Regions from separate parts of the Allorhizobium sp. DMC15 genome, predicted to be linked through region 3. Evidence: predicted binding sites of a transcription regulator. Region 3 holds the regulator's gene; each other region holds the start of a gene.
What was found. Region 3 encodes LexA, which represses DNA repair genes until DNA is damaged. Its sites were predicted from a motif close to TGTTCNNNNTGTGTTCNG; they were not measured.

Region 1: ACT53S_RS04255 (PA0069 family radical SAM protein) is a predicted target of LexA. The motif match lies at 5,305-5,322, and genes of this name have one in related genera.
Region 2: ACT53S_RS18050 (metallopeptidase family protein) is a predicted target of LexA. The motif match lies at 3,415-3,432, and genes of this name have one in related genera.

What each region holds. Positions count from the first base shown of each region.
Region 1 covers NZ_JBQUZB010000001.1:885,109-893,061, reverse strand. Annotated here, with positions in the region: gene ACT53S_RS04285 (putative signal transducing protein) at 1-182, opposite strand, end outside; gene ACT53S_RS04280 (polyprenyl synthetase family protein) at 309-1,325, shown strand; gene ACT53S_RS04275 (tetratricopeptide repeat protein) at 1,443-3,254, shown strand; gene ACT53S_RS04270 (4-(cytidine 5'-diphospho)-2-C-methyl-D-erythritol kinase) at 3,260-4,174, shown strand; gene moaB (molybdenum cofactor biosynthesis protein B) at 4,171-4,716, shown strand; gene ACT53S_RS04260 (glycosyltransferase family protein) at 4,729-5,250, opposite strand; gene ACT53S_RS04255 (PA0069 family radical SAM protein) at 5,381-6,538, shown strand; gene ACT53S_RS04250 (ribonuclease HII) at 6,682-7,368, shown strand; gene ACT53S_RS04245 (hypothetical protein) at 7,379-7,861, opposite strand; gene ACT53S_RS04240 (F0F1 ATP synthase subunit B) at 7,946-7,953, opposite strand, start outside.
Region 2 covers NZ_JBQUZB010000004.1:81,704-89,656, reverse strand. Annotated here, with positions in the region: gene ACT53S_RS18075 (hypothetical protein) at 1-142, shown strand, start outside; gene ACT53S_RS18070 (Atu4866 domain-containing protein) at 139-393, shown strand; gene ACT53S_RS18065 (rhodanese-like domain-containing protein) at 443-853, opposite strand; gene ftrA (transcriptional regulator FtrA) at 946-1,944, shown strand; gene ACT53S_RS18055 (SDR family oxidoreductase) at 1,977-2,726, opposite strand; gene ACT53S_RS18050 (metallopeptidase family protein) at 2,850-3,293, opposite strand; gene ACT53S_RS18045 (hypothetical protein) at 3,454-4,395, shown strand; gene ACT53S_RS18040 (Y-family DNA polymerase) at 4,436-5,866, shown strand; gene ACT53S_RS18035 (error-prone DNA polymerase) at 5,863-7,953, shown strand, end outside.
Region 3 covers NZ_JBQUZB010000003.1:268,462-276,414, reverse strand. Annotated here, with positions in the region: gene eno (phosphopyruvate hydratase) at 1-874, opposite strand, end outside; gene kdsA (3-deoxy-8-phosphooctulonate synthase) at 1,089-1,937, opposite strand; gene ACT53S_RS15610 (VOC family protein) at 1,934-2,827, opposite strand; gene ACT53S_RS15605 (DUF1003 domain-containing protein) at 2,851-3,393, opposite strand; gene lexA (transcriptional repressor LexA) at 3,607-4,320, shown strand; gene ACT53S_RS15595 (ComEC/Rec2 family competence protein) at 4,314-6,818, opposite strand; gene gltA (citrate synthase) at 7,070-7,953, shown strand, end outside.

The DNA of each region.
Region 1 (7,953 bases), on a different contig from region 3:
ATGCGGCGCGCCTGGTCGACACAGTCGGAATCCACCAGCAGGCGGCGCTGCAACATACCGAGCGATCCTTCCAGAATGCTCATGGATTGATCGGCGATCATCGTGGCGATCCCGGCGTCGCGCATCAGGCTTTCGGCAAAGGAGAGCAGGACGACGTCATTGCTGCGAATGATCTCATGCATGGATTTCAGAACTCACTGTTAACAGGTAAAACCCGCGTTACGCCCCGGACCGAGGCAATTCGCCCCTTGCCGTGGCCCTCCCGGCTTTTTATGGTCGGCGACCAAACTGAACAGGAGTCCGGTGCGTTGGGCGTAGTCATACCGCTTGAGGAAAGCAAAAACAAACAGGCATCCGTCAAGCCTCTGGTAGACCTGACGAAAAGCGGCATGGAGCGCGTCAACCAGCTGATCCTGTCCAAGGCCGGCTCCGACGTACAGATGATCCCGGAAGTCGCCAATCACCTGATTTCGTCCGGCGGCAAGCGCCTTCGGCCGATGCTGACGCTCGCGACGGCCGCCATGTTCGGCTACGAGGGCGATCACCACATCAAGCTCGCGACCTCGGTCGAATTCATGCATACGGCGACGCTGCTGCATGACGACGTGGTCGACGAAAGCGATCTGCGTCGGGGCAAGTCCACCGCCCGCACGATCTGGGGTAACCAGGCCAGCGTGCTCGTCGGCGACTTCCTGCTTGGCCAGGCTTTCCGAATGATGGTCGAGGTCGGCTCGCTGGATGCGCTCGATGTTCTCTCGACGGCTGCCTGCGTGATTGCCGAAGGCGAAGTGCTGCAGCTCTCCGTCGCCAAGAACATGGAAACGACGGAAGACGATTATCTGGCCGTCATCCGCGCGAAGACGGCCGCGCTTTTTGCAGCCGCCGCAGAGGTGGGCCCCATCGTTGCGGGGACCGACAAGGCGACGCGCAGCGCGCTCAAATCCTACGGCATGAACCTGGGGCTCGCGTTCCAGCTGGTCGACGACGTGCTGGATTATGGTGGCAAGGCTGCCGAAACCGGCAAGAATGTCGGCGACGATTTCCGCGAGGGCAAGATCACGCTGCCGGTCATCCTCTCCTATCGACGGGGCACGGCTGCGGAACGCGACTTCTGGAAAGAATCGATCGAAGGCGGGCAGAACGACGACGTCAGGCTCGAAAAGGCCCTTGGCCTGATCGGCAAATACGGCGCGCTCAACGACACGATCCAGCGGGCGCAGCATTACGGCAAGATCGCGCGTGACGCGCTGGCGCCGCTGCCGAACTCGCCGTGGAAGGATGCGCTGAACGACGTGATCGATTTCTGCATTTCCCGCGTCAATTGACGCAGACCTGTGGATCGCCTTGCGGGGCTGCTTCAAAAAAGCCATTCTGTGCGTGAATCATTGCGTGTCGTCCGAGTGGGCGAGACTGCTCTTCACCGGTTCCTGAAAGGCTCGTTCATGCGGCAAAGCCCCGCCCTTCGCATCCTCGCCGGCACTGCACTGGCGCTGCTCCTCGGCGTTTCATTCTCGCAGGCGGCATCGTCTTCGAAGGCTTCAGCCCCTGAGAGCACGGAAAGCTTCGATTACGGAACCGTCGATTCCTTTGCAGGTGCCTTTCTCGCCGCACGGACGGCAGAGGCCGATCGCGATTACCCGAATGCCATCCAGTTCTACAAGAAGGCCCTGGACTTCTCTCCGAACGAGCTGGAACTGCAGCAGCGTCTGATGATCGCCCTGTTCATGAACGGCGATTTCGACGAGGGCGCAAAGCTCGCCAAGTTGCTCGAAAAGGATCCGGCCGTTGAACGGGTGACCTCGGTCGCCTTGAGCTTCCAGGCGATCCGCGACGGCCATTACGAAAAGGCGATGAAATCGCTGAAATACGAAGGTCCTAACGATCTCGATCGACTGATGAACGAGTTGCTGATCGCCTGGACGAAGGTCGGCGAAGACAAGGGCAAGGACGCCCTGAAACAGCTGCAGGATCTCAAAGGACCGAGCTGGTACGGCATTTTCAAGAGTTACAATATCGGCGCCATCGCGAGCGTCATCGGCGACGAGGACACCGCCCGCAAGGCCTTCACCGAAACCGTGACCGACAAGAATGGCGGTGCGACGGCACCCGACACCTATGCCCGTGCCGTCATGGCGCTTGCCACGCTCGAAGCCAATGCCGGCAACAAGCAGAAGGCGCTCGATGCGCTTTCGGCCGGCGACGAACTGATCACCAATTTTGCGCCCTTCAAAGCGCTACGTGACGAGATCGAGGCCGGGCGAAAGCCGAAGCCGGTCGTCGAGACGGCTGCTCAGGGGGCTGCCGGCATCCTGTTTTCCATCGGCGGCGCGCTGAACCGCGATGGCGCGGAAGACACTGTCATGCTTTACCTGCAGTTTGCGCGGGCGCTGGACAAGGACGCGGCAGACACGCTGATCCTGCTCGGCGGCATCGCGGAAAAGGCTGGTCAGCCGGACAAGGCGATCGAATTCTACCGCCAGGTGCCCGAGACCTCGCCGATGCGCCGGATCTCCGAATTGCAGCTTGGCCTGACACTGGCTGAAACCGGGAAAGTGGAAGAGGCCCGCACCCATCTTCAGAAGCTGATCGCTTCCGATCCGAAGGATGTGCGCAGTTATCTCGCCTATGGCAGCGTCTTGTCCGATGCCAAGGATTACGCGGCCATGGCTGCGAATTACGACAAGGCGGTGGAGGTCATCGGCCCCGCACCGACACGCAACCACTGGTCGGTCTTCTTCCAGCGCGGGATTGCCTATGAGCGCCTGAAGAAGTGGGACAAGGCGGAGCCGGATTTCCACAAGGCGCTGGAGCTCAACCCCGATCAGCCGCAGGTGCTGAACTATCTCGGCTATTCCTGGGTCGACATGAACCGCAATCTCCAGGAAGGCCTGGAGATGATCAAGAAGGCCGTGGAGCTTCGCCCGGATGACGGTTACATCGTCGATTCGCTCGGCTGGGCCTATTACCGGATGGGCCGTTTCGACGAAGCGGTGACCGAGCTGGAGCGCGCCATCGAGCTGAAAGCGGGCGACGCCACGATCAATGATCATCTGGGTGACGCCTATTGGCGCGTCGGCCGCAAACTCGAGGCCACATTCCAGTGGAAGCGGGCGCTGGCGTCCGAACCTGAAGAGTCCCAGGTTCCGGCGATCCAGGCGAAGATCGAAAAGGGGCTGCCCCCGATCGAGGCCGATGCCGCCAAGGTCAATGCCGAGCCGGCGACCGAGCCCAAGAAAGACGACAAGAAGACCTGATGCCGATGACGGCTGTTAAGGCGACATTGCCGGAGAAGGTCGAAGAGACCGCTCCGGCCAAGATCAATCTTGCCCTGCATGTCACCGGCCAGCGCGCGGACGGTTATCATCTGATCGATAGCCTCGTGACCTTCGCCGAGGATGGTGACGAGCTGCGCTTCGTTTCCTCTGACAAGGACAGCTTCTCTCTTGCCGGGCGGTTCGGCCCGGTGCTTGCGCTCGATCCTGCCGGCCAAGAGGGAAATCTTGTGCTGCGGGCTCGCGACCTCTTGCGGGCGGCACTCGATGAGAGCGGTCAAAGCCATGGACCCGTCGCGATCACGCTTGAGAAGAACCTTCCGGTTGCTTCCGGGATTGGCGGCGGCTCAGCCGACGCAGCCGCCACTCTGCGCGGGCTGATGCGGCTGTGGCAGGCCAAGCTTCCCGATGAACGGCTGAAAGCGATTGCCCTGAGACTTGGCGCGGATGTGCCGATGTGCCTGACGTCGCGACCGCTTCGCGCGAAGGGGATCGGCGAGGCCCTGGAACCTGTCGCACTGCCTTCCTTCCCGATCGTGCTCGTCAACCCGATGCTGCCTGTCTCAACGCCGGAGATCTTTCGACGGCTTTCGCGGCGGGACAATCCGGCAATCGGCATCCTTCCTTCGGGAGAAAGCAGCAATGGTTGGCTGGCCGGACTGAGCGAACTTCGCAACGACCTGCAGCCGCCGGCGGAACTGCTGGTACCCGAGATTGCCGAGGCCTGCGATTATCTCAGTCAGAGCCTGGCCGGCTTCGTGCGCATGTCGGGCTCCGGCGCCACCTGCTTCGGCCTTTACGACAGCGAGCCTGCGGCACTTCGCGCGGCGCTCGCCCTGTCCAGCTTCCGTCCCGACTGGTATGTCTTGCTCAGCCATACGATCGCTGGAGAGCTTTCATGAGCCGGATTGACGAAAGCCGCCCCTTCATTCCCGTCGGCATCGCCGTCTTGACCGTTTCCGACACACGAACGGCCGCCGACGATCGATCCGGCGATACGCTGGCGGCTCGAATTGCCGAGGCCGGACACCGCCTGGTGGCGCGGGCGATCGTCAAGGACGACAAGGCGGCGATTTTCGAGCAGGTGCAGGGTTGGACGACAGACCCCGAGATCGACGTGGTTATCACCACCGGTGGCACGGGCTTTACTGGAAGGGACGTCACACCGGAAGCACTGGAGCCGCTCTTCGAAAAGAAGATGGACGGGTTCTCCGAGGTTTTTCATCGCATTTCCTACGACAAGATCGGAACGTCGACCATTCAGTCGCGAGCAACGGGTGGCGTTGCGAACGCCACCTTCATCTTCGTGCTCCCCGGCTCGCCCGGTGCCTGCAAGGATGCCTGGGACGGGATCATCAGGCTGCAGCTCGATTACCGCCACATGCCCTGCAATTTCGTGGAAATCATGCCGCGACTGGACGAACACCTGAAGCGGGGAAGCTGAGGCTGCTGCCGATCAACGGCGGGCCTCCCGCGCGACCCAGGAGGGGATGATCTCGCTCGCCAGCCGCCGGGCTTTGTGGCCCCTCGCGAGTTGCAGCAGATCCGTCTGCGAATCGACGACGGCCAATGCCTGGCGCTTGGGGATCAGCAAACCGGTTTCCAGCGGCGGGCGGCTGCGCGTGATCCGGCGGTAGAACGGCAGCCTGTAGGTTCTCGACTCGGAAAAACGCGCCGGCACGCCGTTCAGAGCCACATATTCCGCCACCTCATCGACCCAGCCCGGACCGAGGCGCGCACCTGGTTCGACCAGAAGCAACCATTCGCCACGCGCCTTGGCAAGCACGTCCTTCATGTCCCATTGCTGATAAAAGCGGCAGCCTGCGGCATCCGCAACCGTGGAAGAACCGTCCTGCGAACCGTGATCCAGCACCACCACATCGCTGACCAACCCCTCGACAGCACCAGCCACCAGCACCGACAGCGTCTGTGCAAGTTCCGGTTCCTGATCGCGGCATTCCATGATGACTGTCAGCATTGCCTACATCTATCGCATTGCACAAAGTTTTGCCACTGACAGATTTATGAAGTTTGTTCTTGCATTGTTCTCTTTTGTGGCTTAGGAATAAAGTCATTGAACGGGCCGGCGAAGCCCGTGAGGAGCAAACATGAACGAGCTGTCTCTTGTGAGCCAGGCTGCCTTTCAGCCCGGCAATACGGCAGATATTGCCGATGCAGTCATGGGCGCATCCGGCCTGCGGATCGACATCGATCGCCGGCGTGGACGAGCAGCCGGCATCAATCCGTCCGGGCGGTTCGAAAAGCTCGAGCGCGTGGCCTTCGACGACGGCTGGCAGATGCTGGAGGAGATGCCTCCGTTCAAGACCGAGGTGCAGGTTGAAAAGCCGCGCACTGTCATCACCCGCAACGACTCCCCAGACATTCCCTTCGACCGTTCGATCAATCCCTATCGCGGCTGCGAGCACGGCTGCATCTATTGCTTTGCCCGGCCGACGCACAGCTACATGGGCCTGTCGGCCGGCCTCGACTTTGAGGCGAAGCTCTTTGCCAAGCCGGATGCACCGCGGCTTCTGGAACGGGAACTGTCGAAGCCCGGCTACAAGGTGAAGCCGATCGCCATCGGCACGAATACGGATCCCTATCAGCCGATCGAGCGGGAATGGCGGATCATGCGCCAGATCCTGGAGGTCCTCGACAAGGCCAATCATCCGGTGGTGATCGTGACGAAGTCGGCGCTGATCCTGCGTGATATCGACATCTTGAAGTCGATGGCGGAGCGGGGTCTGGTGAAGGTCGGCATTTCCGTGACCACGCTCGATCGCAAGCTCGCCCGGACCATGGAGCCGCGCGCCTCGACGCCTGCAAAGCGCCTGGAGGCGATCAAGACACTTTCGGAAGTCGGCATTCCCGTGGCCATCATGATGGCGCCCGTCATTCCAGCGCTGAACGACCACGAGATCGAACGGATCCTCGACAGCGGCAAGGCTGCTGGTGCGTCCGAGGCGAGTTACGTGCTGTTGCGCCTGCCGCTCGAAGTGAGCCCGCTGTTTCGCGACTGGCTGCTGCAGCACTATCCGGACCGCTATCGCCACGTGATGTCGCTGGTGCGCTCCATGCGGGATGGCAAGGATTACGATGCCGAATTCGGCAAGCGGATGAAGGGTGCCGGTCCCTATGCCTGGCAGATCAGCCGCCGCTTCGAGATGGCAACAAAGCGGCTCGGACTTCTTCGCCGCAGCCTGCATCTGCGCGAGGATCTTTTTCTGTCGCCGAACAGCGACGGGGTTCAGCTTTCCCTGCTCTGATAGGGCGTATCGTTTGAGATTCCGGTGCGGTTGTCCGCCGCCTCGCACCGGATGTGGTCCCTGGTAAGCCGCCCCTGAGGTCGTCAATGGCCGAAGGGACCGGGGACTTGCAGGAGGTCGGGTGCGCGTGCGATTTCTGCCGCATGAAAACGCGCACGCCACCCGATTCTCCTGGCCTTTTTCCAGACCTGCCGCTGGTCCCGGATTTTTCCCTGGAGAGCCGGGCCAAGCGGCGAGGCTCCTGGCCTGTCGCCGGCACGGACGAGGCGGGACGCGGGCCTCTGGCAGGACCCGTCGTGGCGGCGGCGGTCATTCTCGACCCCAAGCACATTCCGGCGGGACTGAACGACTCCAAGAAGCTCTCCGCCCGCCAGCGCGAGGCCCTCTATGAGGAGATCATCGCCACGGCGACCGTATCCATCGCGTCATCCTCGCCCCGTCGGATCGACCTGATCGACATTCGCAAGGCGAGCCTTGATGCCATGCGCCGTGCCGTGGCCGGCCTTTGCCTCGAGGCACGGCATGTGCTGACCGACGGTCGCGACGTGCCACCCGGCCTCGGCTGTTCCGGCGAGGCGGTGGTGAAGGGAGATGCGCGTTCGGTGTCGATTGCCGCCGCTTCGATCGTTGCCAAGGTGATGCGCGACCGGATGATGGTTCGGGCGGGGCTGGTCTATCCCGATTACGGCTTCGATCTGCATGCCGGCTACGGGACAGACCGCCATCGCAGCGCAATCGTCGCGCACGGCCCCTGCCCTTTGCATCGGATGAGTTTCCGGCCGCTGAAACCTGGTCCAGATACCGAACTTGCCCCGGCAACCGCGCTCTAGACCGATGGAGTCAGCGACCGCAGATTTCGAACAAGGCGGAACCGGCCGAGGCCGCGCCATCGAGGGGAAGTTCCGTCACGTCCTGGTCCACGGCGACTGTCAACGTCTTTCCGGCGGTGAGAAGCGCAACGAGATCAGTGCCCTTCGGCAACTCGCCTTCGAGGATGAAGAGATCGTCCATTTCCAGCCGGGTGCCTGTCATCGTGAGCGACAGCGCCTGCTTCTCCGTCTTCAGCGTCAACTGGTAGGTGCCGCCTTCCACCGGCTGTTCGGGTTCATGGGGATAGACGAGGCGGATGGGGCTTCCGGCCTTCTCACAGGCCAGTGAGAGCAGGACGTGATCGCTTTCTGCCAGGCCATAAGCAAGCGACGCCGCCCCCTCGCCGCTCCAACCAAGCCATGAGAGCTTCTCATCAGCCCATACCGCCTTGAGCGATGTCAGGCCGACAAGCGCGGCCACGGCCGCAAACGTACCGAGAGAACGCAATGCCATGCCGGTGCCTCCAAACGAAAAGCGCCCCGATCGGTGACCGATCGGGGCGTTTAAAATCTTCGGCGCTCGTGACGCCGCCCGAACTCAGTTCA
Region 2 (7,953 bases), on a different contig from region 3:
TCTCGCCTTCGACGGCCGTTCGCAACTCGGATGGATCTGCAAGGACGGCGCCTGGAAGATCCGCCAGGAACTGAATTATGCCTGGGTCGTCGAGCCGGAAACCATTGCCGGTCTGCTCGGGAAGGGAGTGCTGGCACCATGATAAAGGAAAGTCGGACAGGCCATCCCTATGTGGGCCTGTGGGTGACGGAGGACCGGTATATCCGCCACGAACTTCTGCCCGACAACCGCTACGTCGAAGCCCGCGGCGATCGCGAGCGGGCCTATCTAGGCCGTTACGAGATAACCGGTACCCATATCGAATACCAGGACGATACGGGCTTTACCGCTGATGGTGATTTTCGTGATGGCGTCCTCTACCATGCCGGCATGGTCTTGCGCCGGGAAGGCTGATCCCGCCCCTGACAGGGCGGCTCATCCGGGCCGCCCTTCTGAGACGACATCAGGCAGCGGCGATGCCACCTGTTTCCAAAGCAAACCCTTCATCCGCCCAGCCGGTTATGCCGCCGATCATCACCTTGACCTTTCGACCGAGTCTGGCCAGCCGAAGGGCCGCACGGTCGGTGCCGTTACAATGTGGCCCGGCGCAATAGACGACGAAGAGCACATCGGCAGGCCATTCCGCCATTTTGCGTTCAGTCATCTTGCCATGCGGCAAGTTGATAGCGCCGGGCACATGGGAGAGCTCGAAAAGGGAAGGCCCGCGTACATCGAGAAGCACAAAATCAGGGTCTCCCTTTTCCAGGGCTGCATGGACATCCCAGCAATCCGTCTCGAAGGCCAGGCGCTTGGAATAATGCGCTTCAACAAGCGCGGACTCTGCAGCAGGAATTTCAGTAACGAGGCTGGGCATCGGGTTTCCTCTCGGTTGGACGATCGGACCTTGCCTTCTTGCCGCATTTCACGAAACTGGCCTGGAAGACAATAGACGTAAAGATCTCGCCAATGACATGGAACACGTCACCCTTTTCGACATCCCGGCTCGACGGGCCACGCGTTGTGACGCTCGCCTATGATGGACTTTGCACCTTTGAATTCGGAGTAGCCGTGGAAGTCTTCGGCCTTGCTCGGCCGGAGATGGGAAGAGGCTGGTACCGTCATGCCACTGCGGCCATAGAACAAGGCCCTCTGCGTGCCGCAGGCGGCCTTACGGCCACAGCCGCAGGCGGACTGGAACTCCTGCAGGAAGCGGATCTGATCGTCGTTCCGGGCTGGCGGGGAATCGATGAACCTGTACCAGACACCTTGCTCGACGCATTGCGCGCCGCCCATTTGAGAGGCGCTCGTCTGATGTCGCTGTGTTCGGGTGTGATGGTGCTTGCGGCCACCGGCCTGCTCAATGGGCGACGCGCCACGACTCATTGGCGTTATGCCGATGCAATGGCGGCACGACATCCGCAGATCCACCTCGACCCGGATGTCCTTTATGTCGATGAGGGCGATATGCTGACCGCTGCTGGAAGTGCCGCCGGCATCGATCTCTGTCTGCATGTCGTGCGCCGCGATTTCGGCGCAGAAGCGGCCAATAGCGTGGCCCGACGTCTTGTCGTGCCACCCCATCGCGAGGGTGGCCAGGCACAGTTCATCGTGGCTCCGGTCCCCAAAGAGCGCGAGGGTCAGCGGCTCGGTCCTCTGATCGACTGGATCGACGCGAACCTGCAGCACGAATTGACCCTTGCGGACATGGCCGCACGCGCAGGCATGAGCACGAGGACATTCCAGCGCCGTTTCCGCGACCTCACAGGCAGCAGCCCCGGCGAATTTCTTCTCGCCCGTCGGCTGCGCCGCGCCTGTGATCTTTTGGAACGACAGGCAGCGATATCGGTGGATGATGTAGCACTCGCCGCAGGTTTCGGTACACCGGCGACATTGCGCCACCATTTCCGCAGCCGCCTGTCGACCAGTCCGGCGGCTTATCGATCCCGTTTTCGACATGTCGACTGAGACAGACCGAGGCGAGGGGAGAGAGGGCCTTGCTACTTCACGGCAGCATTGCCACCATCCGCATAGAGCGCCGAGCCGGCGACGAAACTTCCCATGGGTCCAGCGAGAAAAAGCGCGGCGGCAGCGATTTCCTCCGGTTGCGCGATCCGTTTGAGGGCGTGCAGCGAGGCCGCCCAGTCCTTCTGCGCCTGGTTTCCCGCCATGGAAGTGTCGGTTCCGCCGGGAAGCAGCGCATTGGCGCGGATGCCCTTGGCCCCATAATCTGCGGTGATCCCTTTCACCAGCCCCATCAATCCGGCTTTGGCCGCACCATAGGCCGCCATACCCGGCAGACCGACGCTCGTGCCAACGAAGCTGGAGACGAAGACAAGAGCGCCACCACCGGTCTTTAACATTGCCGGGATCTGTTCCCGCGATGCCAGAAAGGCGGAGGTGAGATTGACACTCATTACGTCGCTCCATGTTTGCGTATCGAGCTCGGCGAGTGGAGCAATCTGTCCGACCATACCGGCATTGTTGATCGCCATGTCGAGACGACCAAAATGGTCAAGCGCAGCCTGCACCATTTTGGCCTGTGTCTCGGTTTGAGCCACGTCTCCCGGAACGACTGCGGCGCGACCGCCGGACTGTCGGATTTCCGAAGCCACCTTGTCGAGGGCCTCAGAACCACGAGCGTTCAGGATGACGGCAGCGCCATGTTGGGCGAAGAGATGCGCAGTTGCACGCCCGATGCCTGAGGACGCGCCGGTAATGATGGCCACTTTGCCGTGAAGACTGTTCATGATGATGATCTCCTGGGTTGGGAGATCGGTGATAGGGGTCGACTGCTGGCCTAGCCCACCCGTTTCTTGCGCAACCACATCCGTCGTTGCAGATGCGGCTTACAAGGGATGTGAGAGAGAGGACTAACGATCCGTCGCTGCGGCCTCTTCCGCGCTTTCCTCGATCCGTTCCATGTCGTCATCGGAGAGACCGAAGTGATGACCGATCTCGTGGATCAGCACATGGGTTATGATATCCCCCAGCGCCTCCTCGTTTTCGGCCCAATAATCCAGGATAGGACGACGATAAAGCGTGATGCGGTTGGGCATCATGCCCGTTTCCATCGTGAAACGTTCGGAAATGCCACGCCCTTCGAAGAGGCCGAGCAGATCAAAGGGCGTTTCCAGCGCCATATCCTCGAACACTTCATCCGTTGGAAAATCAGTGATCTCGATGATGAGATCCTTGGTCAGGTCGCGGAATTCCTGCGGCAAGTGGCCATAGGCCTCGATCGCCAGCGACTCGAACGTGCTGATCGTCGGGGCATGGCGTTCGCGCCAATCCTCGCTCTGGTCAATGCGGGCCATGATTACTCCTTACTGGTTGAAGATATAGGCGTTTTGCCCGCCCATTTCGAGAGCAAATCCCGAAGAGGAATAAATTCTTATTGGAATCCAGTTGACTCTTTTGTTCGGCTCTGGAATCTCTAAGAACATATAGAGAACAAATGATCTGGGAGAGACCGTCATGGGCGTGAGCCCTCTGGCGCATGAAGAGCTTTTTTCCCTTCGGCAGGCCATCGCCCGCATCGAAGGAAAGCCGGATCATGCCGCCCGTCTGGCAGCAGGACTTGACGAGAAGAGCCACGCCGAAATGCAGGACAAGGAGAGCTCTGCCTCCAGCATGTCGGCCTTCCGGTTCGAAAGCCTCATGGCAGAACTGGTTATGCCAGGTCTGATGGTGGAACTGCGTGGGGAGCGGTTGCAGCAAGCCGGTGCCACCACCGGTTTTGCGCTGGCCCTGGCAATCATCGGCGCAGACCAGGCAACAACCGGAAGACCCAAGCGCATGCTTTTCATCGCGGATCCTGATGTCGTGCGGGATTCGGGCCTGATCTACGCGCCGGGCCTCGTGGATTTCGGACTGCATCCAGCCGAACTGGTACACGCACTACCGCGCAGGATCGAAGATGCCCTTTGGCTGGCGGAAGCAGCATTGGCATCACGAGCCTTCTCTAGCGTCGTGCTCGAAATACGTGGCAATCCCAAAAAATTCGGTCTGACCGAGAGCCGACGCCTGAGCCTCAGGGTCCGCGGCTGCGGGGGCAGACTGTATGTACTGCGACAGGCAGGAGAGGAAGAGGCATCAAGCGCCTCGCTTCGTCTGTCCGTCAAGACCGCGCCGGCGGCGGCGCGCATTCTCGCCGATGGAACCCTGCTGGGCGGCAGCATCGGGCTTCCTGCTTTTTCTATCCTTGCCGAGAAGTCCCGCTTTCCGGGACTGACGGAGTTTATCCTGGAGTGGAACCCCTATGACCGCCGCCTTTGCCCCCTTGCTCACGCAGGATCAACCAGCGCCGAATCGCCGGATTCTCTGCCTCTACTTTCCACGGCTCGCGACCGATCGCATCGCCCGCCGGCGCTGGGGTCTGTCGTGGCGTTCGGCCCCATCCTCGAGCGGGCATCCTGAACGGGCACCTCTCGTCTGTGCCGCCCGTGCCGCCAATGCCATGCGATTGACGGCGCTTGATGAAGCCGCCGAAAGCTTAGGTCTGCGCATCGGCCAAGGTCTGGCAGAGGCCCGCGCCATCTGTGCTGCCTTGGATGTGGTCGAAGCCGATCCGGCAGCGGATCGGGCCTTTCTCGAGGCCATCGCCGATTGGTGTGACCGCTACACACCGCTGGTGGCACTGGATGGAGAAGACGGTCTTGCCCTCGACATCACCGGTTGCGCCCACCTGTTCGGGGGTGAGGCCTCCCTCGTAGAGGATCTTGCCGGACGGCTGGCGGGCTTCGGCCTTGCCGTAGAGGTTTCGGTCGCCCCGACACCGGGCCTCGCCCGCGCCATCAGTCGGTTTGGAGGGCCACGAGTAATTGCCGGTCCCGAGGCTCAGGATGTTCTCGCCCCGCTGCCGGTCTCGGCCCTTCGACTTGAACCGCAGACCATCATGGATCTGGCCCGGGTCGGCCTGAAAACCGTCGGCGATCTCCTCGCTGCCGCCCGCGCACCGATTACCCGCCGTTTTGGACGCGCCCCTCTGCTGAGGCTCGATCAGGCGCTGGGTCGAGAAGGGGAGGCCATCTCCCCGCGCCGCATGCCGGCACTGCTTTCGGCCGAACGACGGCTAGCCGAACCGATTGTCGTTGAAGACCATATCCTAGACCTCGCGGGGCGTCTGGCCACAGGCCTGAAAACGGCTCTCGAAGCCAGAAATGAAGGCGGGCGCCTGTTTGAACTGTTGATCTTTCGCGTCGACGGCCGCGTCTTTCGGATCGAAGTCGGCGCCTCGGCTCCTTTGCGCGATCCTCTTCGTATCAAGGCCCTGTTCAAGGAACGGCTTTCTGTTCTCAGGGACGAGCTGGAAGCTGGTTTCGGCTTCGAACTGCTGCGTCTCAACGTGCTCTGGAGCGAATCCTTTGAAAACCGCCAGTCAGGCCTCGTTGAAGAAGAGGATGAGAGCGAACATCTGACCAGGTTCCTTGACCAGGTATTTGCACGCCTTGGAGAGAGGGCGCTCCGACTGCCGGTGTCTCTTGCCAGTCATTGGCCGGATCGCGCGTCAAATCATGCGCCCATCGCCGACGGATTGAAGACACTGGGAAGTCGGCAGGCGACCGAGCAGTCCGTGAAGCCACCTATGCGTGGCGAGCGCCCCTTGCGTCTGCTCAGTCAGCCCGAAGAGGTGGAGGTCATGTCCGCCGTACCCGATGGACCGCCTGCAAGCTTTCGCTGGCGACGGGTTCAACGCCGCATCACCCGCGCAGAAGGGCCCGAACGTCTTGCCCCTGAATGGTGGATCGATGGCGAGAATGAGGAACCCCGTGACTATTTTCGCATCGAAGACACGATGGGACAGCGGTACTGGCTATACCGCAAGGGACTTTACGAGCGGGAGACGGCGAACCGTCCGACCTGGTTTCTGCAGGGGATGTTTTCGTGACATCCGCCGCTTCCAACAATGGCCCCCCATTTTACGAGATAGGACTGAAGAGTAATTTTTCCTTTCTCGACGGGGCCTCGCATGCCGAGGAATTGGTCGAGCAGGCGCTCGCCCTGGGCCTGGACGGCATCGGCCTTGCCGACGTGAATACGGTATCGGGCGTTGTTCGCCTGCACGCCTCGGCAAAGCAGAAAGGTCTTGCGTTTCGACCTGGAGCGCGTCTTGTCTTTGCCGACGACACACCCGAACTGCTCGCCTACCCCATCGATCGCAAAGGCTGGGGCAATCTCTGTCGTCTTTTGAGTGCCGGAAACCTGCGTTCGCAAAAAGGCGTCTGCACGCTTTACGAGACTGACCTCTTGGACTGGTCCGGCAATCTCCTTTTTATCGCGATTCCACCATGTTTACCGGAGGTCGCTGACAGCAAAGCCTTTGCACTACGTCTGCAATGCCTTCTGCCGGCTTTGAAGGATAAGCTCTATTTGGCACTTACCCCGCGTCATGACGGCCTGGACCGCAAGACCTTTGCCGAACTGGAATTGATAGGGCGAAGCCTCCGCCTGCCATTGGTCGCCACCAATGACGCCATCTATCATGCACCGGAGCGGAAGCCTCTCGCAGATGTGGTTGTCGCCATCCGTGAGCATGTCGGTATCGCGGAAGCCGGGTTCAGGCTTCATGCCCATGCCGAACGTCACCTGAAGAGCGGTCGGGAAATGGCCCGTCTCCTTCGAGGATATCCTGAATCCATCGCCAATAACGTTAAATTCTTTAGTCGGCTCAATTTTTCGCTCGATGAACTGGCACATCAATATCCTGACGAAAGCTTCGAAGGAGAATCGCCGGCACTGGCCCTGCGTCGACTGACCTATGAGGGAGCCAGGAAACGTTATCCCGAAAAAATTCCTGAAAAGGTTCTGGGTCTGCTCGATTACGAACTGAAGCTCATCGCCGAGAAACGCTACGAGCCCTATTTTCTCACCGTCTACCGCATCGTCTGCCACGCCCGCGAGAGCAACATCCTCTGCCAGGGGCGCGGGTCGGCAGCCAACTCCGCCGTTTGTTTCTGCCTCGGCATCACCGAGGTGGATCCGCAGAAGACGACGCTTCTGTTCGACCGCTTCATTTCCACCGAGCGTGACGAACCGCCCGATATCGACGTGGATTTCGAGCATGAAAAACGCGAGGACGTAATCAGGTTCATCTATCAGACCTATGGCCGGGAACATGCGGCACTGACCGCCGCCGTCATCAGCTACCGCGCCCGTTCGGCCGGCCGCGAAGTGGCAAAGGCCTTTGGCCTATCGGAGGATGTACAATCGGCACTGGCCGGCTCGATCTGGGGCTGGTGGACGAGCGACTTCACCGAAGAACAAGCCAATGCGGCCGGACTGAACCTCAAGGACCCGACAACGCGCCGCGTCCTTTCCTACGCCCAGGCTCTCCAGGGTTTTCCGCGCCACCTTTCCCAGCATGTCGGTGGCTTCGTCATCACCCGCGACCGGCTGGACGAGGTCGTACCGATTATGAACACGGCCGATGGTCGCTACATGGTGGAGTGGGACAAGGATGATCTGGACACGTTGAAGATCCTCAAGATCGACGTCTTGGCGCTTGGCATGCTGACCTGTCTCGCCAAAGCCTTTGCTCTGCTATCGCAGCATTATGAGCGCCATGAGAGCCTTGCTTCGATCAACGCGGACCAGCGGCCTGAGGTCTACGACATGATCTGCCGGGCCGATACACTCGGTGTCTTCCAGATCGAAAGCCGTGCCCAGATGAGCATGCTGCCGCGGCTCAAGCCGCGAAAATTCTACGATCTCGTTATCGAAGTCGCCATTGTCCGCCCCGGCCCAATCCAGGGCAACATGGTGCACCCCTATCTCAAGCGTCGGGAGGATAAACTGGCAGGCCGGCCGATCGAGTATCCGAGTCCCGAATTGAAAACCGTCCTGGAACGCACATTGGGCGTTCCCCTCTTCCAGGAACAGGCGATGCAGATCGCCATCACCGCCGCCGGCTTCACGCCGGCCGAGGCCGATAAGCTTCGACGGGCCATGGCCACGTTTCGCCGCACCGGCCAGGTC
Region 3 (7,953 bases):
AGTCGTCTTCGGCCATGCCGTCTTCGATCGAAAAGATCGGGTATTTGGCAGCAAGCTCGGCGAGATATTCCGCCATGGCTTCCGGCTCCAGCGTGCGGCCTTCGCCTTCGAGAACATACTTGCCGTCCTTGAAGAATTCGGTCGAGGCGCAGTCGAGCGCGATGTGCATGTCTTCGCCCGGACGGTAGCCGGCCTTCTCGATCGACTTCATGATGAAGTCGAGCGCGGCAGGCGCCGAAGCGAGACCCGGCGCGAAGCCGCCTTCGTCACCGACGTTCGTGTTGTGGCCGTCGGCTGCGAGCTGCTTCTTCAGGGTGTGGAAGACTTCCGAACCCATGCGGACTGCGTCGCGGATGGTCTCGGCACCAACCGGCACGATCATGAACTCCTGGAAGTCGATCGGGTTGTCGGCATGAGCGCCGCCGTTGATGATGTTCATCATCGGAACCGGCAGGACATGGGCGTTCGGGCCGCCGACATAACGGTAGAGCGGCAGGCCGGCCGACTGAGCGGCAGCCTTGGCGACAGCGAGCGATACGCCGAGGATGGCGTTGGCGCCAAGACGAGCCTTGTTCGGCGTGCCGTCGAGCGCGATCATCAGATTGTCGATCTGGATCTGGTTCTCGGCTTCGTGACCGCCGATCGCATCATAGATCTCGCCGTTGACGGCTTCGACGGCCTTTTCGACGCCCTTGCCGAGGTAACGCGAGCCACCATCGCGCAGTTCGACGGCTTCATGCGCACCGGTGGACGCGCCCGAAGGAACCGCGGCGCGGCCGAAGCTGCCGTCTTCGAGATAGACGTCGACCTCGACGGTCGGGTTGCCACGGCTGTCGAGGATCTCGCGGCCGATGATGTCGGTAATGGCGGTCATGTTCGCTCCCTGTAGACGGAAATTGGACAAGGCTCGGCGGCCGATCACCCTGGCGCGACGCCCGCGGACCTGCCTGTGAGTCACCCTGTCTTACCCGATGATCGGGAAAATACAATGACGGATCGGAAGCGGGATGAACGAAAATCTAATCGATTTAAAGCGGCATTCCCGGCGCTGCATCTTCTTTAGCCGATTGAAGCGCCGGGAAAGTGTGTCAAACGGCCTTGGCTATGTCGTCAAAGGCGATCAGTTTTTCGAGAAGACGGCGCATGTTGTCGATCTGAACCATGTTCGGTCCATCGGACGGCGCATTGTCCGGATCCTGATGGGTCTCGACAAAGAGACCGCCGACGCCAACGGCGACCGCCGCACGGGCGAGCGTTTCAACGAATTCGCGCTGGCCGCCGGAGGAGCCGCCCTGCCCGCCCGGCTGCTGCACCGAATGCGTGGCATCAAAGACCACCGGCGCACCCATACCCGCCATGATCGGCAGCGAGCGCATGTCGGAGACCAGCGTGTTGTAACCGAAGGAGGCGCCGCGCTCGCAGAGGAGGACATTCGGATTGCCGCTGGCATTGAGCTTGTTCAGCACGTTCTTCATGTCCCAGGGCGCCAGGAACTGGCCCTTCTTGACGTTCACCACGCGGCCGGTCTTGGCCGCGGCGACCAAGAGATCGGTCTGGCGGCAGAGGAAGGCCGGGATCTGCAGGACGTCGACCGTCGGGGCGACGGCCGCGCACTGTTCTTCCGTGTGGATGTCCGTCAGCACCGGGATGCCGTATTCCTTCTTGATGTCGGCGAAGACTTCCATTGCCTTTTCCAGACCGATGCCGCGCTCAGCCGACAGCGAGGTGCGGTTCGCCTTGTCGAAGGAGGACTTGTACACGAGGCCGAGGCCAAGCTCGCGGCACAGCTCCACCAGACGACCGGCGATCATGAACGCATGATCGCGGCTCTCCATCTGGCAAGGGCCGGCAATCAGGGCGAAGCGGCCCTTCTGCGAGAAGACGGCCCGGCCCTCGCCTTCACCGACGACGACTTCGGAATTGGTCACAGTGCTCATTTCAACTCCTCGAAGGCGAAGGCGACACCCTGGCCTTTCTCCGGCGCGACAACGAGGCGCGCTCCTGTTTTGTGATAGCGGACGCCATTAGCAGCGAGGCAGGCTTCTGTCACGCCGAGATCACGGCTCGCGACCACAACCACCGCCCCGAGCAGACCCCGTTCTTCGCGCGCATCCGAGAACCCGTATCGAGCCGACAGTCCATCTGGTGTCAGGACATCGACCCTGGCATTGGCCGCTTCGATCGATAGTCCGAAAGAATCGGCCGTGACGTCGCGCTGCCGCAGCGCCGTCTCCAACAGATACTGGAAATCGCTCGGATTATTCTCGCACAGCACCACGCCTCTCAGGCCTGCTGCCGCGTTGGCGTGGTCCAGCAAAGCACCGCGATCGGCGGGCAAGGGGTTCACGCGCTCACAGGCGAAAGCAAAAAAGTCGGGCGAGCGCAGATCGGCGGCGAAGGCCAGCCGAAAAGATCCCTCTACTTTGCGGCCATTGGGAAAGCGAAACTCGCGCGAAAAGCCCAGCAGTTCACCACCGCTCAAACCTTCGGCGACAAAGCTCGCATGATCTGCTCCGGCGTCATCGGTCTTGACGACGATTGCCGAGAGACCCTCGCCCCTTCGGAACCGAAAAGCCTGGTCACGCGCGACAAAAACATTCCCGGCCCGCACCGCCGACAGACAGTCTTCCCGGCTGCCGACGGCAAGCGGTTCGAGATAGGTGTCGTCGCGGAAGAAAACACAGGCGTTTTCAGTGCCGAAAGGGTGACGAGCATCGGCTGCCACGGTGAACCCAAGGCGGCTTAGCCGCTGTCTGGCAGTAACGAGATCGATCACCGGCAGCACAAGGTGGTCCAAAGCGCGCGGCAAAGCGGGAACAGGCGACATGAAGATACTCCGTTACGACCAAACTAGGAATTACCCGAGCGCTTTGTAAGGGCCTCGATCGCCTCACGGAGCGCATCGATCTCGGCCCGGGTGTCGCGCAATTCCTTCAACACCTGCTCATCGATCTTGTGGTGGAGCGCGAGAACCTCGATCTCGGCCTTCAGATTGATCTCATAGTCCTTCGCGGCCATGAAGCGGTCACGCTCGGCCTGGCGGTTCTGGCTCATCATGATGATCGGCGCCTGAATGGCGGCCACCATCGAGAGGATCAGGTTCAAAAAGATGAAGGGGTAGGCGTCAAACGGACGGGCTACCAGGATCACCGTGTTGAGAACAACCCAGGCGAGGAGGAAGACAACGAAGCCAATGATGAAGCTCCAGGAGCCGCCGATCCGGGCAATCGAATCGGCCAGACGCTGACCGAAACTTGCCCCGGCGAGAAAGTCCTCGCCGGCATTGGTCGACACCGTTCGGCGCTGGCGAGCCTTGACCAGAACCTTCTTCTCTGCCGATGTCAGTTGGTCGGCCTGCTTCCCGAGCAGAGTGTTCTCCAAGTCTTTCAGCATGGTGTAACTCACAGAGATTTCAATTCGTTGCTCGGACTTGCTCCCGGCTGTCTGGCTGCCAGCATCGATCGGACATGCAAGGTTGCCAGCACCCGGCCGAAGACGCCTATCGCATTTTCATACGGGTTGTTCACGGAAATTTATCTACTTGCGGAACACATATGGAACATATAGTGTCTGTTCTGGATTTGTTTCACAAACGGGGCCCCGCATATGCTGACGCGCAAGCAACAGGAACTGCTTCTCTTCATTCACGAGCGGATGAAAGAATCGGGTGTGCCTCCGTCCTTCGACGAGATGAAGGACGCCCTCGACCTGGCATCGAAGTCCGGCATTCACAGGCTCATCACGGCGCTTGAAGAACGGGGCTTCATCCGGCGGCTTCCCAACCGCGCGCGTGCTCTTGAAGTGATCAAGCTACCGGAGGCCTATACGCCCAGCCTGCAACCGCGGCGTGGGTTTGCGCCAAGCGTCATCGAAGGCAGCCTGGGAAAGACGCCGCCGCCTGCCCCGGCGCGTCCCAGCAACGACGATCAGAATGCGTCGGTCAGCGTGCCTGTCATGGGGCGCATCGCCGCCGGCGTGCCGATCTCGGCTATCCAGAACAACACGCATGACATTACCGTTCCGGCTGAGATGATCGGTTCTGGCGAACACTATGCCCTGGAGGTCAAGGGCGATTCGATGATTGATGCCGGTATTCTCGACGGCGATACCGTGATCATCCGCAACGCCTCGAACGCCAATCCCGGCGACATCATCGTGGCATTGGTCGATGACGAGGAAGCAACACTGAAGCGGTTTCGCCGCCGTGGTGCCTCGATCGCGCTGGAGGCTGCCAACCCGGCCTACGAGACACGCATTTTCCCGCCGGACCGGGTCAAGATCCAAGGGAAGCTTGTCGGCCTGATCCGGCGCTATCACTGATCCGTCGCCGCGCCGTCATCTGATGTCGTGGCGGCCAGAGGCTGGGGTCTGGTTGCCAAAAGGGCGGCCTTGAAACCGTGTTGGGAGGCAGTCCCCCCGGTTCGCCAGTCGTAGAGGCGATGCACCGTCCATGGGCGTGGCGGGCCTGCCAGCGCTGACGTGACTTCGATTTTTCTTTCGTGGCGATCACCAAGCCGCAACTCGAGAGCGCCGCTTGCGCGCAATGTCGTTTCGCTGATCAAGATCGCGCCTGAATTGCAGCGGGTCAGGCGGCTGCGGACGCCGAGCACAACGATGTCGGCGACGTCACAGGCGAGGCCGGCAATATCGGCGCGGTCGATGACGAGCACGGTCCAGAGGCCGGCAATCTTTGCCGCACAGGCACCGCGAGCGCAGGTGAAGCGGTCGCCCGCGGCGGATCCTGCCAGTTGGTCCAATACCTTGCCTGCCTGTTGTTTTGTCACCGCATCCCATGTCTCCTCCTTTTTCCAATCGGCCGGTGGCGGGAGGACGAGTGCGTCTGTTTGGTCCGGTGGCCGATGATTTTCGACACCGAGCGCAGGCTTCCACTGGTCAAAAAGGAAGGTCGATGGACGCACGCGGTTGGTAGCGAGGGTCTTCGCCTCAGCATCGCTTCGCGGCCTCGGCCAAAACGCGACGAGGCGGCCATCCTCGCTGACCAGCAGATCGGCCGGCCTATCTGCTGGACGCAGCCAGGACGCAGCCAGCGTGACGATCAAGAGAACGCTCCCGGCGTGCCGTAGCCGCGTATGCAGTAACGTGATCAGCAGGAGCGCGGTCACGGTGAGTGCTGGAAACCAGCCCGGCTGACGCGGGATGAGCGCCGCCTCATCCCAGCCGGCGACGGTGTGCGCAACCTGCAGGACGAGATCAAGTCCGAGACCCATGATCCAAAAGAATGGGGCATCAAGGCCGAGCGGCATCATCAGCATGGCGATGAAGCCGGCCGGCATGACCACGATCGAGATCAGCGGCATGGCCGCCAGATTGGCCTCAAGCCCGTGCATGGACAGGCGATGGAAATGCGTGACCGCAAAAATGGCCGTCGACAAACCGCCAATCAGGGATGTGGCGAGCGTCCCACCGACGAATTTCAGCACAAAGCTTGCCAGTTTGCCCGGGACCGATTGGGGAGCCGGCCAGAGGGTGCGCGGCCTCGTGCGCCAGGCTGCATAGCCAGCGATCAGGGCTGCCGTCGCGGCAAAAGACATCTGAAAACTCGGCCCCATGACGGCGGAAGGCTGCACGACCAGGATCAGGATCGCCGCGACAGACAGGTTGCGCAGACTGATCGCGGGCCGGTCGATCAGCACGGCAACCAGCAAGATCGCGGTCATCAGATAGGCGCGCAATGCCGAAACCTGGTAACCGGATATGAGGACATAGGCGGTCGCCGCCAGAAGTGCGCCGGCGGCTGCGATTTTCTTTATGGAATAGTGCTGCGCTAAACCCGGAAGGAGGCTCAACAGTGCCCGCAGGCCGACAAAGAAGATACCGGCGGCAAGCGCCATGTTGAGACCGGAGATCGCGGTGATATGGGCAAGCCCCGAAAGCCGTAACGCATCCGTCGCCTCCTGCGACATCGAGCGCCGTTCACCGGTGATGATGGATGCGGCGAATGCGCCGGTATCGCCGGGCAGTACGGCATGGATACGATCGGAGATCCGGTCGCGCAGGGAAAACAGCCATCGATCCAGCCGGGTCCACGGGTCCACGACCGGCGAGGCAGCCGTCGCCGGCCGTTCCGGAGCGCCAAGAAAGAACCCCACCGCGCCAATCCCGGCATAATAGCTCTGAAAGGCAAAATCGTTGAGACCGGGCAGCGCCGGGCCCGACGGCGGCGACAACCGCAGACGGCCGGTGATGCCCTCGCCGATCCTGAACCCCTCATGTTGGCTTCGGGCCAAGACCGAAATGCGCTGCGGCGCGCGGCGCAGAGCCGGCTCGGCGGTCGCCGCCACGCGGATGACATAGCGCCATTCGCCGGCCGACCCCGCCTCCCGCCGCTCCACCTGGCCGGTGACCGTGGTCACCACGGGAGAATCGAGAAGGATCGTCGCGGCTCTCCAGTTTTCAGCCTCGGCCAACACCATGCCGGCGATGGCAAGAAGGGCGGAGAGCGACAGGGCGCGGCTCATCGTGCCGGCAAGGGTCATGAAGAGAGCGCTTGCGGCCAAAGCGGCAAGGAAAAGCAGGATCTCCGCGGCGGGCGGCGCAGGGAGATTGAACCAGCACAGAGCGCCAAGCCCGATGCATACGGGTACGAAATGAAAGAAGTGCCCCTGCCGGCCCTCCCATTCGATCGCCTGGCGGACACCGTGAGCTCGTCGCCGGGACTGTTCGACCAGTCGGTCTATCCTGTCTGTTGTCGGCCGAGCTATCGCAGAATGGCTGGGTAAAGCAGGCGTTGGATCCCTGGGTGGCGCGAGCGCGCCCTCCCCTTCGATGTCCAGCTTCTCCTCCGGTCGATACAACACTTGAAGCAACCCTGCTGATGGGGAAAAACACCACGCCCAACAACAATCAAAGCGTGCATGAAGCTTTGCTGCAAGCGCAATCTAACGTGCAAATCGATTAGAACCGTCCGGTTCGATTGGTGCCGATTTCGCAACGCACAATTTGCCCTTTGGATAGCTTGGCATTAACTTCCGTATCATATAGCTACATCACACGCTTAACCGATGGCGGCTTTTCGGAGACGCCTTCCCGCCACTTCCGGAGGATCAGCATGACGGACAAAAGCGCTACTTTGAAACTCGGTGACAAGACGGTCGACCTGAGCGTCAAGGCCGGCACGATCGGCCCTGATGTCATCGACATCGGCGCCCTGTACAAGCACACGGGCACCTTCACCTACGACCCGGGCTTCACGTCCACGGCATCCTGCGAATCCAAGATCACCTATATCGATGGCGACGAAGGCACGCTGCTGCATCGCGGCTATCCGATCGAACAGCTCGCCGACAAGGGCGACTTCCTGGAAGTCTGCTATCTGCTGCTCTACGGCGAACTGCCGACGCCGGCGCAGAAGAAAGACTTCGACTACCGCGTCACGCACCACACCATGGTGCATGAGCAGATGAGCAAGTTCTTCTCCGGCTATCGCCGCGACGCCCATCCGATGGCTGTCATGGTCGGCACTGTCGGTGCGCTCTCGGCCTTCTATCACGACTCGACCGACATCACGGATCCGCATCAGCGCATGGTCGCCTCGCTGCGGATGATCGCGAAGATGCCGACGATCGCCGCCATGGCCTACAAGTACCATATCGGCCAGCCGTTCGTTTACCCGAAGAACGATCTCGACTATGCGTCCAACTTCCTGCGCATGTGCTTTGCCGTGCCGTGCGAAGAGTACAAGGTGAACCCGGTTCTGGCGCGCGCCATGGACCGTATCTTCATCCTGCATGCCGATCATGAGCAGAACGCGTCGACCTCGACCGTACGTCTTGCCGGTTCGTCGGGCGCCAACCCGTTTGCCTGCATCGCAGCCGGCATCGCCTGCCTCTGGGGTCCGGCCCATGGTGGCGCCAACGAAGCGGCGCTCAACATGCTGATGGAAATCGGCTCGGTCGACCGCATTCCGGAATACATCGCCAAGGCCAAGGACAA